Regions from separate parts of the Mitsuaria sp. MSU3D genome, predicted to be linked through region 1. Evidence: riboswitches for the same ligand, from Rfam matches in the RefSeq annotation. Region 1 holds a riboswitch; the other holds the start of a gene.

Region 1 (4,871 bases):
CCAGATCGGCGCGCTCGACGACGATCGCCGTGCACACGTCGCCGAAGATGAAGTGGCAGTCGCGGTCCTTCCATTCCAGATGCGCGGAGGTGATCTCCGGATTCACGATCAGCACGCACTTCGACGCGCCCGAGCGCACCGCGTTGTACGCCTGCTCCAACGCGAAGGTCGCCGACGAGCACGCCACGTTCATGTCGAAACCGTAGCCGCCCGCGCCCAGCGCCTGCTGGATCTCCACCGCCATCGCCGGATAAGCGCGCTGCATGTTCGCCGCCGAGCAGAACACCGCGTCCACGTCCTCGGGCTTCCTGCCCGCAGCCGCCAGCGCCTTGCGCGACGCGTCGACCGCGATCTCCGCCATCAGCGACAGCTGGTCGTCCGCCCGCTCCTCGAAGCGCGGGTACATGCGCGTCGGGTCCAGCACGCCTTCCTTCTCGATCACGTAGCGCTGCTTGATGCCCGAGGCCTTCTCGATGAACTCCACGTTCGAGTGCACCAGCGCCTCGCGCGTGCCGGCGGCGATGGCCTCGGCGTGCTCGGCGTTCTGCAGGTCCACGTAGCGGTTGAACGAGTCCACCAGCTCGGCGTTGGTGATGACGTGCGGGGGCTGGTAGAGACCGGTGCCGCTGATGACGACGGAATGCATGTGGCTTGTCTTCTGATGTCGCCCGTTGCAGGGCCAAGGGGGCGAAGTTTAGCGAACTGCGCCCAAAAGCCCCCGATCGATGCATGCTGCACCGCAGCGCGGCGCGGACTTCCCGCAGCACGCGTAGAATGGGTCACCGGGCCCAAATTTTGGGACTCGGTTTTTTTTGGCCGGGTCCCAAGTCAAGCGCTCGCAGCCCAGGGCGTGCACTGCATCAACGCAGCCCGACTTTGCGACTTTGGACCATGGAAATCTTTGACTACGACAACATCCTGCTGCTGCCGCGCAAGTGCCGCGTGAACAGCCGCAGCGAGTGCGACACCTCCGTCGAGTTCGGCCCCCGCCGCTTCAAGCTGCCGGCGGTGCCTGCGAACATGAAGACGGTCGTCGACGAGTCCATCACCGAATGGCTGGCCGCCAACGGCTACTTCTACGTGATGCACCGCTTCGACCTGGACGCGATCGCCTTCGCCCGCACGATGCGCGACAAGGGCCTGCTGGTCTCGCTCAGCGCCGGCGTGAAGGAGGCGGACTACGCCCTCATCGACCGCCTGGCCGCCGAGGGCCTCGGCGCCGACTACATCACCATCGACATCGCCCACGGCCACGCCGATGCCGTGCAGCGCATGATCGGCCACATCAAGCACAAGCTGCCCGACACCTTCGTCATCGCCGGCAACGTCGGCACGCCCGAGGGCGTCATCGACCTCGAGAACTGGGGCGCCGACGCGACCAAGGTCGGCATCGGTCCGGGCAAGGTCTGCATCACGCGCTTGAAGACCGGTTTCGGCACCGGCGGCTGGCAGCTCTCGGCGCTGAAGTGGTGTGCCCGCGTCGCGACGAAGCCGATCATTGCCGACGGCGGCATCCGCCATCACGGCGACATCGCCAAGAGCGTGCGTTTCGGTGCCGCGATGGTGATGATCGGCTCGCTCTTCGCGGGTCACGAGGAATCGCCGGGCAACACCGTCGAGGTCGACGGCAAGCGCTACAAGGAGTACTACGGCTCCGCGTCCGACTTCAACAAGGGCGAGTACAAGCACGTCGAAGGCAAGCGCATCCTCGAGCCCGTGAAGGGCCACCTCGCCGACACGCTGCGCGAGATGGAGGAGGACCTGCAGAGCTCGATCTCCTATGCCGGCGGCCGCAGCCTCGGCGACCTGCGCAAGGTGAACTACGTGGTCCTCGGCGGAGAAAACGCCGGCGAACACCTGTTCATGTAAGCCAAGAGCCCGAGGCCCCTACGCTTCGCGACTAAGCCGAGAGGAACGCGCAATCACAGGGCCAGCCGTTGAGACGACCGGGCGAGTTCTCAGACGGACCGGCCTGCCATCTTTGGCATGGCCCGGTCACAATCGTTGGGTCCCAACCTTTGCCTCACCGCAATGCGCTTCTTTGATACCCCAAATGGCTATCGAGTTCGCGAGAACGCGAGAAGCGATGAACTCACCCCCTTCGATGACTTAGGTCCAGCTGTTGTCAATGCCCTTGATCGATTGAAGATCAAGCTCCCAAAGCAGTCCCGATTCGCGATCTATCTAAAGGACGAGGGAGCTGGCTTAAAGAACGCAACCCTTGATTCGGTCGGGACCGAAGAAGTCTTTCAACTGCACACGGCCATCGCCAACTTGAGCGACCTCGAAGAATGGAGGTCTCACATTGTCAAAGCGACCACTTCCGAGAGCCATATCCCGAGCAATCCCGCGAAGGCATCAAAGTCCAGGGACACACTGTTTGAGCTCTATGTCGCCGGCCGGTTGGCGGCCTCAGGAGTGTCTGTGCGACCTGGTGAGCCTGATCTTCTCTGCGACCGAGATGGCTTTCGCTTTTGCGTGGCGGCGAAGCGGCTGAAATCAATGGCGCAGTTGTTGACGCGTGCGAAAGAGGCTCAGGGGCAGATCGATCGGTCCGGCATGCCGGGGATCATCGCCTTGGATCTTTCACCGACGCAGGCGGACTACTTCAGCAATCGCCCCGAGCTCCAACTCGACGCCACGAACGAGCTCTCACTTCACCATCTTGGGCAGGTCTTCGAAGCGCAGTTGCGGAGCATCCGTGCACGAGTCTCCAAGAAGCACGTCCTTGGCGTCATAGGATTCACAGTGCTTAGTCGCAGGGAGCCTTCGGGACGGCTGGTAACCAGCCACGTGGTGAATGGACACCGCTTCTATGACCCGCCAACGTTCGAAGCCGACATCCACTGGCTGATCGTCGATGGCCTCTTCAACTATCGACCAACCCCCGCCTGAAAAAATGGCTGCGGTCCGGGTCGCGGGAACGCACCTGGCGGATGCCCACGCCTCTAGCGCGGCGGCCCCATGTGCATCCAATCTGGAAGTCGTCCTGCTCCTTCTTCGTTGCAATCGGAGGATGCCGCAGGTATGCCTTCCTGCGTCGTTGAGGTCGGCGTCAGCCCTCCTGCAGCCCAGGGGCGCGGCGCCCCCGCCCCTCCGGCTATGATGCCGCCCGTTGGTGCTCGCGCCCGGCCTTCCGCCGGCGCAGTTCAACGGGAATCAGGAGGGGCCGCACCCGCGCGGTCGTGGCCCCAACCTGAGCTGCCCCCGCAACGGTAAGCGGAAGGCGCGCCTCTTCTGAAAGCTGAGAGCGTGCGGCTCGTGTCTGAAAACCACTGGACGGTCGTCCGGGAAGGCAACACGGGTTCATTCTTCCGACAGCCCGGATACCGGCCAACAGGCGGATCGTCGCCGTCCCTCCAGGGGGACGGTGCGTCCATTCCGCATGCGGCCGCGGGGAAGCGGCCGTCTGCCGCTGCTCATCCGATTCCGACATGCAAGCCTCTTCTCCCCGCGCCGCGTTGCGCGCCGTCGCCCGTGCTTCCGCGACCGCGCTGGTCGCCCTGCCCGCCCTGTCCATCGTCTCGACGGGCGCCTTCGCGCAGTCTTCCCTCGATCCCGTCGTCGTCATCGGCACCCGTGAGCCGCAGGCGCTGAGCAAGAGCGTGGCCGACGTCGTCCTGATCGACCGCGACACCCTGCGCGACAGCGGCGCCGCCAGCGTCGAAGAGGTCCTGCGCCGCTACGCCGGCCTGCAGGTCCTGCAGAACGGCGGTCCCGGACAGACCGCCGGCTACCTGCTGCGCGGCACCAACACCAACAGCACCATCGTGATGATCGATGGTCTGCGCGTCGGCTCCGCGACGCTGGGCCAGGCGGCCTTCGAGTCGATGAGCCTCGACCAGATCGAGCGCATCGAGGTGCTGCGCGGTCCCGCCTCGGGCCTGTACGGCTCGGACGCGGTCGGCGGCGTGATCCAGATCTTCACGAAGCGGGGTCAAGGCCCGCTGAACATCACCGCCGGCGTCGCCGTCGGCGAGTACGACTCGCGCAAGGCGGACTTCGCGCTCAGCGGCGCGCAGGCCGGCTTCGACTACGCGGCCAGCATCGGTCGCGAGACCAGCGACGGCGTGTCGTCGATCCGCCCGAACGACATCAACGGCTACTACAACCCCGACCGCGACGGCTTCCGCCGCACGTCGGCCACGGCGCGGCTGGGCTTCACGCCGGCCGAGGGGCATCGCATCGGCGTCAGTGCCTCGCAGAACAAGCTCAACGCGCAGTACGACAGCGCCAACTTCAATCCGCCGGACTTCCTGCCGGATGCGTCGCCGGACTTCCGCAACCGGCTGACGACCCGCGTGGTCAGCGCTGATTACCGCGGCACGCTGTCGCCGATCTGGACGACGACCGTGCTGGCGACGCACGGCATCGACGACTCGCGCTCCGGCGCGCCGGATCCCGTGCCGTTCAAGACGACCCGTGATCAGGCCACCTGGCAGAACGCCCTGCGCCTGGCGCCGGACCAGCAATTGCTGCTCGCCTACGAGCATCTGTCGGAGAAGGCCGAAGGCGTCGTGACGGATGCGCTCAAGCGCAACAACAACGCCTACATCGCCGGCTACACGGGCCAGTTCGGCGCGACCTCGCTGCAGGCCAACCTGCGCCGCGACGACAACTCCGCCTACGGCGGCTTCACGACCGGCACGCTGGGCGCGAGCTACGCGATCACCGAGACCCTCAAGGTGCGCGCGCTCGCCGGCACCAGCTTCCGCGCGCCGACCTTCAACGACCTGTACTTCCCGTTCTATGGTCGTCCGGACATCCAGCCCGAACGCGGTCGCAGCATCGAACTCGGCGTGAACTGGCGCTCCGGCGCGAGCAGCGCCTCGGCCACGGTGTACCGCAACAAGGTCCGCGACCTGATCGTC
Region 2 (4,871 bases), 1.3 Mb from region 1:
TGGCCTTCCTGTTCGCCGAGACCATCCGCCGCATTTCGGACGGTGAATCGGTGACCTCCCTCTTCAGCGAGCAGAACAACAACTTCTGATCGCATCCTGAGTTCCGGCCGCTGTTCGCAAGGACCGCGGCCGTTTCGCGAAGGCGCCTGGTCGCGGGGCCTTCATCCGGAGCGTCAATCCTGGCGCTCCGTCCATTCTTGGAGATTGATATGAAATTCGTCGCTTTTGAGCGCAAGCTGCAGGGGACCGGAGCGAGCCGCCGCCTGCGCCACGCTGGCAAGGTTCCGGGCATCGTTTACGGTGCTGGCGAGCCGGCCGTCATCGAGCTGGATCACAACGCGCTGTTCCACGCCATGAAGAAGGAAGCTTTCCACAGCTCCATCCTCGACATGGAAGTGGAAGGCAAGACCACGCAAGTGCTGCTGCGTGACTTCCAGATGCACCCGTACAAGCAGCAAGTGCTGCACGTCGACTTCCAGCGCGTCGACGCCACGACCAAGATCACCAAGAAGGTGCCGCTGCACTTCGTCGGTGAAGCCGAGTCGCCGGCCGTCAAGACCGACAAGGGCACCGTGAACCACGTGCTGACCCAGCTGGAAATCACCTGCCTGGCGCAACAGCTGCCCGAGTTCATCGAAGTCGACCTGAGCGGTCTGACGATGGGTCACTCGATCCACGTGAACGACCTGAAGCTGGCCGATCACATCAAGATCGTCACGCACGGCAAGCCGAACCCGGTGGTCGCGACCCCGGTCCCGGCCGCGGCGGAAGAAGTCATCGTCGTGGCAGCTGCCCCGGCCGACGACAAGAAAAAGAAGAAGAAGTAATTTCTTCCTCTCCGGACGCTGGCCTGACGAGGTCTGCGTTCGTTGCCGGGAGGCCCCCTTCAGGGTGGCTTCCCTCCAAAGAAGGCCCCGCTCGCGGGGCCTTCTGCTTTTGAGCTCGACACTGATAATCGCGCCCCATGATTCGTCTCTTTGTCGGCCTGGGCAATCCCGGCCCTGAATACGAGGACACCCGCCACAACGCCGGGTTCTGGTGGATCGATGCGCTGGCGCGCGGCCTGAAGGTCACGCCGCAGCTGGACACCAAGTACTTCGGCCTGGTCGCGCGCGTGAACGACGCACCGGGCGCGTCCGGTCCGATCTGGCTGCTGCAGCCGATGACCTACATGAATCTCTCGGGCAAGTCGGTGGCGGCGCTGGCGCGCTTCTTCAAGATCGCGCCGGAGGAGATCCTGGCGATCCACGACGAGCTCGAGATCGCGCCCGGCGAGCTCAAGCTCAAGCAGGGCGGCGGCAACGCTGGCCACAACGGGCTGAAGGACATGCAGGCCCAGCTGGGCAGCGGCGACTTCTGGCGCCTGCGCCTGGGCATCGGCCATCCGGGCCACAAGGGCGAAGTCGCCGGCTACGTGCTGCGCAAGCCGCCGGTGGCCGAGCGCCAGGCGGTCGAGGACTGCATCGGCAAGTCGCTCGAGGCCTTCAAGCTGATGACGGGCGGCGACATGGCCAAGGCCGTGGCGCTGCTGCATGCCAAGCCGCCCCGGCCCAAGCCGCCCAGACCTGCCAATCTGCCGACGCCCCTGCCGCCCAAGCCCGGTGCCGCAGGCGCCGCGCCGACGGCTGGCGCCCCGGTTGCCGGCACGGTGGTGACCGCGGCCTCGACGGCCGCCGCCACGGCAGCCGCTGCAATCCCTGCCCCTGGTCCTGTGCCTTCCCCGGCAGTTCCCCCTGCCCCACCCCCTATCCCCGGAGACTGACATGCCCGCGCGCGCCGCCTTGATCCTGACGACTGCTGTTCTGGTCCTCATGCTTGGCGCGGCGAACGCGCAGGACGTGCCCAAGGCGCCCCCGCAGCAGGAGCGAACCTTCGGCTTCTACCGCTGCGGCCCGGAGGGTCAGGACTTGCGCGACAGTCCCTGCCCCGAAGGACAGGGCCGCAAGGCCGAGGTCCCGAAGGACCCGGTCGATCCCAAGGAGGCCGACGCCGCGCGCAAGCGCACGGCCGCCGAGACGCGCGACCTGGCCGCGCGCGAGCGTGAGCGCGAACGCCAGTCGGCGAAGACGCCGCCCAAGGCCGCCGGCATCGACGGCCGCCTGCCGGGACAGCGCGCCGCGAAGCCGGCGAAACCCGCGGATCCGAAGAAGCCCAAGCCCAAGGATCCGAAGAAGCCGCCGAAGAAGAAGCCCAAGGTGCCGAAGTCACCGGATGGCGCGCTGCAGCCCAAGCCCACGACGAGCGACAGCACCACGACGCCCGCAGCTCGCTAGAATGCGCGCCGTTGGTGCTCGCGCGGACATTGCGTCCGTGCAGTTAAACGGGAATCAGGAAGCGGTCGCATCCCCGATGCGCGAACCAACCTGAGCTGTCCCCGCAACGGTAAGTGGCCGCCGGTCGCGCGCCCGGGATCCTGAAGAGGGAACACCGGGCGGCAGCCGGCACTGCCTGTCCCCACGTCCACTGGCGCGTCTGCGCTGGGAAGGACACAGGCAGCGGCCACCAGCCCGGATACCGGCCAACAGGTGGCGTCTCCAGCCGATCGCGCGACGCGTCCTTCGTGAGCTTTCACAAGGACGACCCGACGACGAGCCGGCGACGCCGTTTCTCAGAGGCCCTGCGGGTGAGCAGGCGTCTGAACTCCGTCGTTGGTCCGTTCCTCATGCTTCCGTTCGTTTCGCGCGCGCGCGCTGGTGCCCGCTCGCTGCCTGCCCTCACCCCGATGGCGCTCGCCCTGTCGACGCTCCTGGCGTTCCCGGCGCTCCCGGCGCTCGCGGCGTTCTCCACGGCCGCGGCCGCGCAGTCCGCCCCCACCTCCGCTTCCCCCGCGGCCGCCCCCACCGTCAGCCCTTCGAGCCGGCTCGACGACGTCACCGTCACCGGCACGCGCAGCCCGATGAAGCTGTCCGACGTCGCGGCCGACCTGACCGTCATCAACCGCGACACCATCGAGCGCCAGGGCTTCGGCAACATCGCCGCGCTGCTGCGCAACGTCGCCGGCCTGCAGATGACCAGCAACGGCGGGCCGGGCAATTCGACCTCGGTCTTCGTGCGCGGCGCCGAGACCCGGCACACCGTGGTCCTGATCGACGGCGTGCGCGTGGACGGCCAGTCCTCCGGCGGCGCCAGCTGGCAGAACCTGCCGGTCTCGCAGATTGAGCGCATCGAGGTCCTCAAGGGCCCGGCCAGCGCGCTGTACGGCTCCGACGCCATCGGCGGCGTGGTGCAGATCTTCACGCGCCGGGGAGCGGGCCGCACGCAGCTGGACCTCGGCCTCGGCGGCGGCAACCTCGGCCAGGTGAAGGCCGACATCGGCATCAGCGGCGGCACGGCGGACTTCGACTACGCCGGCTCGCTCGCGCTGGATCGCGGCACCGGCTTCAACGCCTACCTGAACACGGCCGCCCGGAGCTACAACCCCGACGCCGACGGCTGGCGCAACTACAGCGGCAGCCTGCGCCTGGGCGGTCGCGTGGCCGAAGGCCAGCGCCTCGAGTTCATCGGCTTGAAGAGCCGCAGCAACGCGGGCTACGACGCCGGCAAGAACGCCGACGACCGCGGCATCACCGAGACGCTGGCGGGCAAGCTGAGCCTGAACTCCACCTGGTCCCCAGCGCTGTCGACCCAGCTGTCAGCGGGTCAGTCCGAAGAGAACTACGAGACCAAGCCGAGCTCGCCCTACCTGACGAAGACGCGCATCCGCAGCGCCTCGCTGCAGGGCTTCTACCGGATCAACGAGCAGCATCAGCTCAACGCCTTGCTGGAGCGTCGCGAGGATCGCCTGGTCAACACCGACCTCGTCGGCGGCGGCAAGGGCGACCGCGACCAGAACGCGCTCGGCCTGAGCTACCTCGGCACGCTGGGCGCCTTCAGCCTGCAGGCGCACGGCCGGCATGACGACGACAGCGAATTCGGCGGCATCGACACCGGCAGCCTGGCGGCGGGCTTCAAGATCGGCGGCGGCTGGCGCGTGACGGCGTCGGCCGGCAATGCGTTCCGGGCGCCCACGCTCTATCAGCGCGGCAGCGTCTACGGTCCCGACACGACCAAGGCCGGCGTCGAGGCACTCCGCCCCGAGCGCGCGCAGAACCGCGAAGCCGGGCTGGCGTGGGCGCAAGGGAACGTCGACTTCTCGGTCACGACCTTCCACAACCGCGTCACCGACCTGATCGCCTTCGGCGCGGCGGGGACCTGCCGCTCGACGACCGGCTGCTACAGCAACGTCGCGCGCGCGCTGCTCAAGGGCACCAGCCTCAAGGGCGGTGCGCAGCTGGGTCCGGTGAACTTGAGCGCCACGGCGGACTTCCTCGACCCCACCGACGCCAACACCGGCCGCCGGTTGCAACGCCGCGCCAAGCGCTTCGGCACGCTGCGCGCCGAGACCACCTTGCGCGCCTGGACGCTGGGCGCGAACGTCGTCGGCTCGGGGCAGCGCTTCGACGACGCCGCCAACAAGACCCTGGGCGGCTACGGCCTGCTCAACCTGGACGCGCAATACGCCTTCGCGAAAGACTGGCGCCTGCAGCTGAACGTCGACAACGCCTTCAACCGCGACTACCAGACGGCGAACTTCTACCAGCAGGCACCGCGCACCTGGTTCGTCACGCTGCGTTATTCACCGTCGCTGTAATCCGACGCGGCGGGACCAGGCGGTAAGGTCTGTCTCTCGGCGTCAATGCCTGGCTTTCACTGGAGATTCCGGATGTCCGCTCATCACCTGATCATCGGCGGCCAGCGCAGCGGCAAGTCGCGCCACGCGGAGCGCCTCGCGCTGCGCTGGGCGCGCACGCCGACGCACCGGGTCACCGTCATCGCAACCGCCGAGGCCCATGACGACGAAATGCGCGAGCGCATCGCGCGCCACCGCGCGG

What was found. Region 1 has a riboswitch for cobalamin ahead of AC1VNM_RS11010 (TonB-dependent receptor domain-containing protein). Riboswitches for the same ligand answer to the same signal wherever they lie in the genome.
Region 2: linked by a shared signal. The riboswitch ahead of AC1VNM_RS16765 (TonB-dependent receptor domain-containing protein) and the one ahead of AC1VNM_RS11010 (TonB-dependent receptor domain-containing protein) in region 1 are both predicted to bind cobalamin.

What each region holds. Positions count from the first base shown of each region.
Region 1 is NZ_CP200314.1:2,515,056-2,519,926, forward strand. Features, by position in the region: gene AC1VNM_RS10995 (beta-ketoacyl-ACP synthase III) at 1-646, opposite strand, end outside; gene AC1VNM_RS11000 (GMP reductase) at 892-1,869, shown strand; gene AC1VNM_RS11005 (hypothetical protein) at 2,032-2,895, shown strand; cobalamin riboswitch at 3,100-3,352, shown strand; gene AC1VNM_RS11010 (TonB-dependent receptor domain-containing protein) at 3,435-4,871, shown strand, end outside.
Region 2 is NZ_CP200314.1:3,824,657-3,829,527, forward strand. Features, by position in the region: gene AC1VNM_RS16745 (ribose-phosphate pyrophosphokinase) at 1-89, shown strand, start outside; gene AC1VNM_RS16750 (50S ribosomal protein L25/general stress protein Ctc) at 210-827, shown strand; partial or broken gene pth (aminoacyl-tRNA hydrolase) at 965-1,570, shown strand; gene AC1VNM_RS16760 (hypothetical protein) at 1,764-2,273, shown strand; cobalamin riboswitch at 2,269-2,537, shown strand; gene AC1VNM_RS16765 (TonB-dependent receptor domain-containing protein) at 2,663-4,630, shown strand; gene cobU (bifunctional adenosylcobinamide kinase/adenosylcobinamide-phosphate guanylyltransferase) at 4,703-4,871, shown strand, end outside.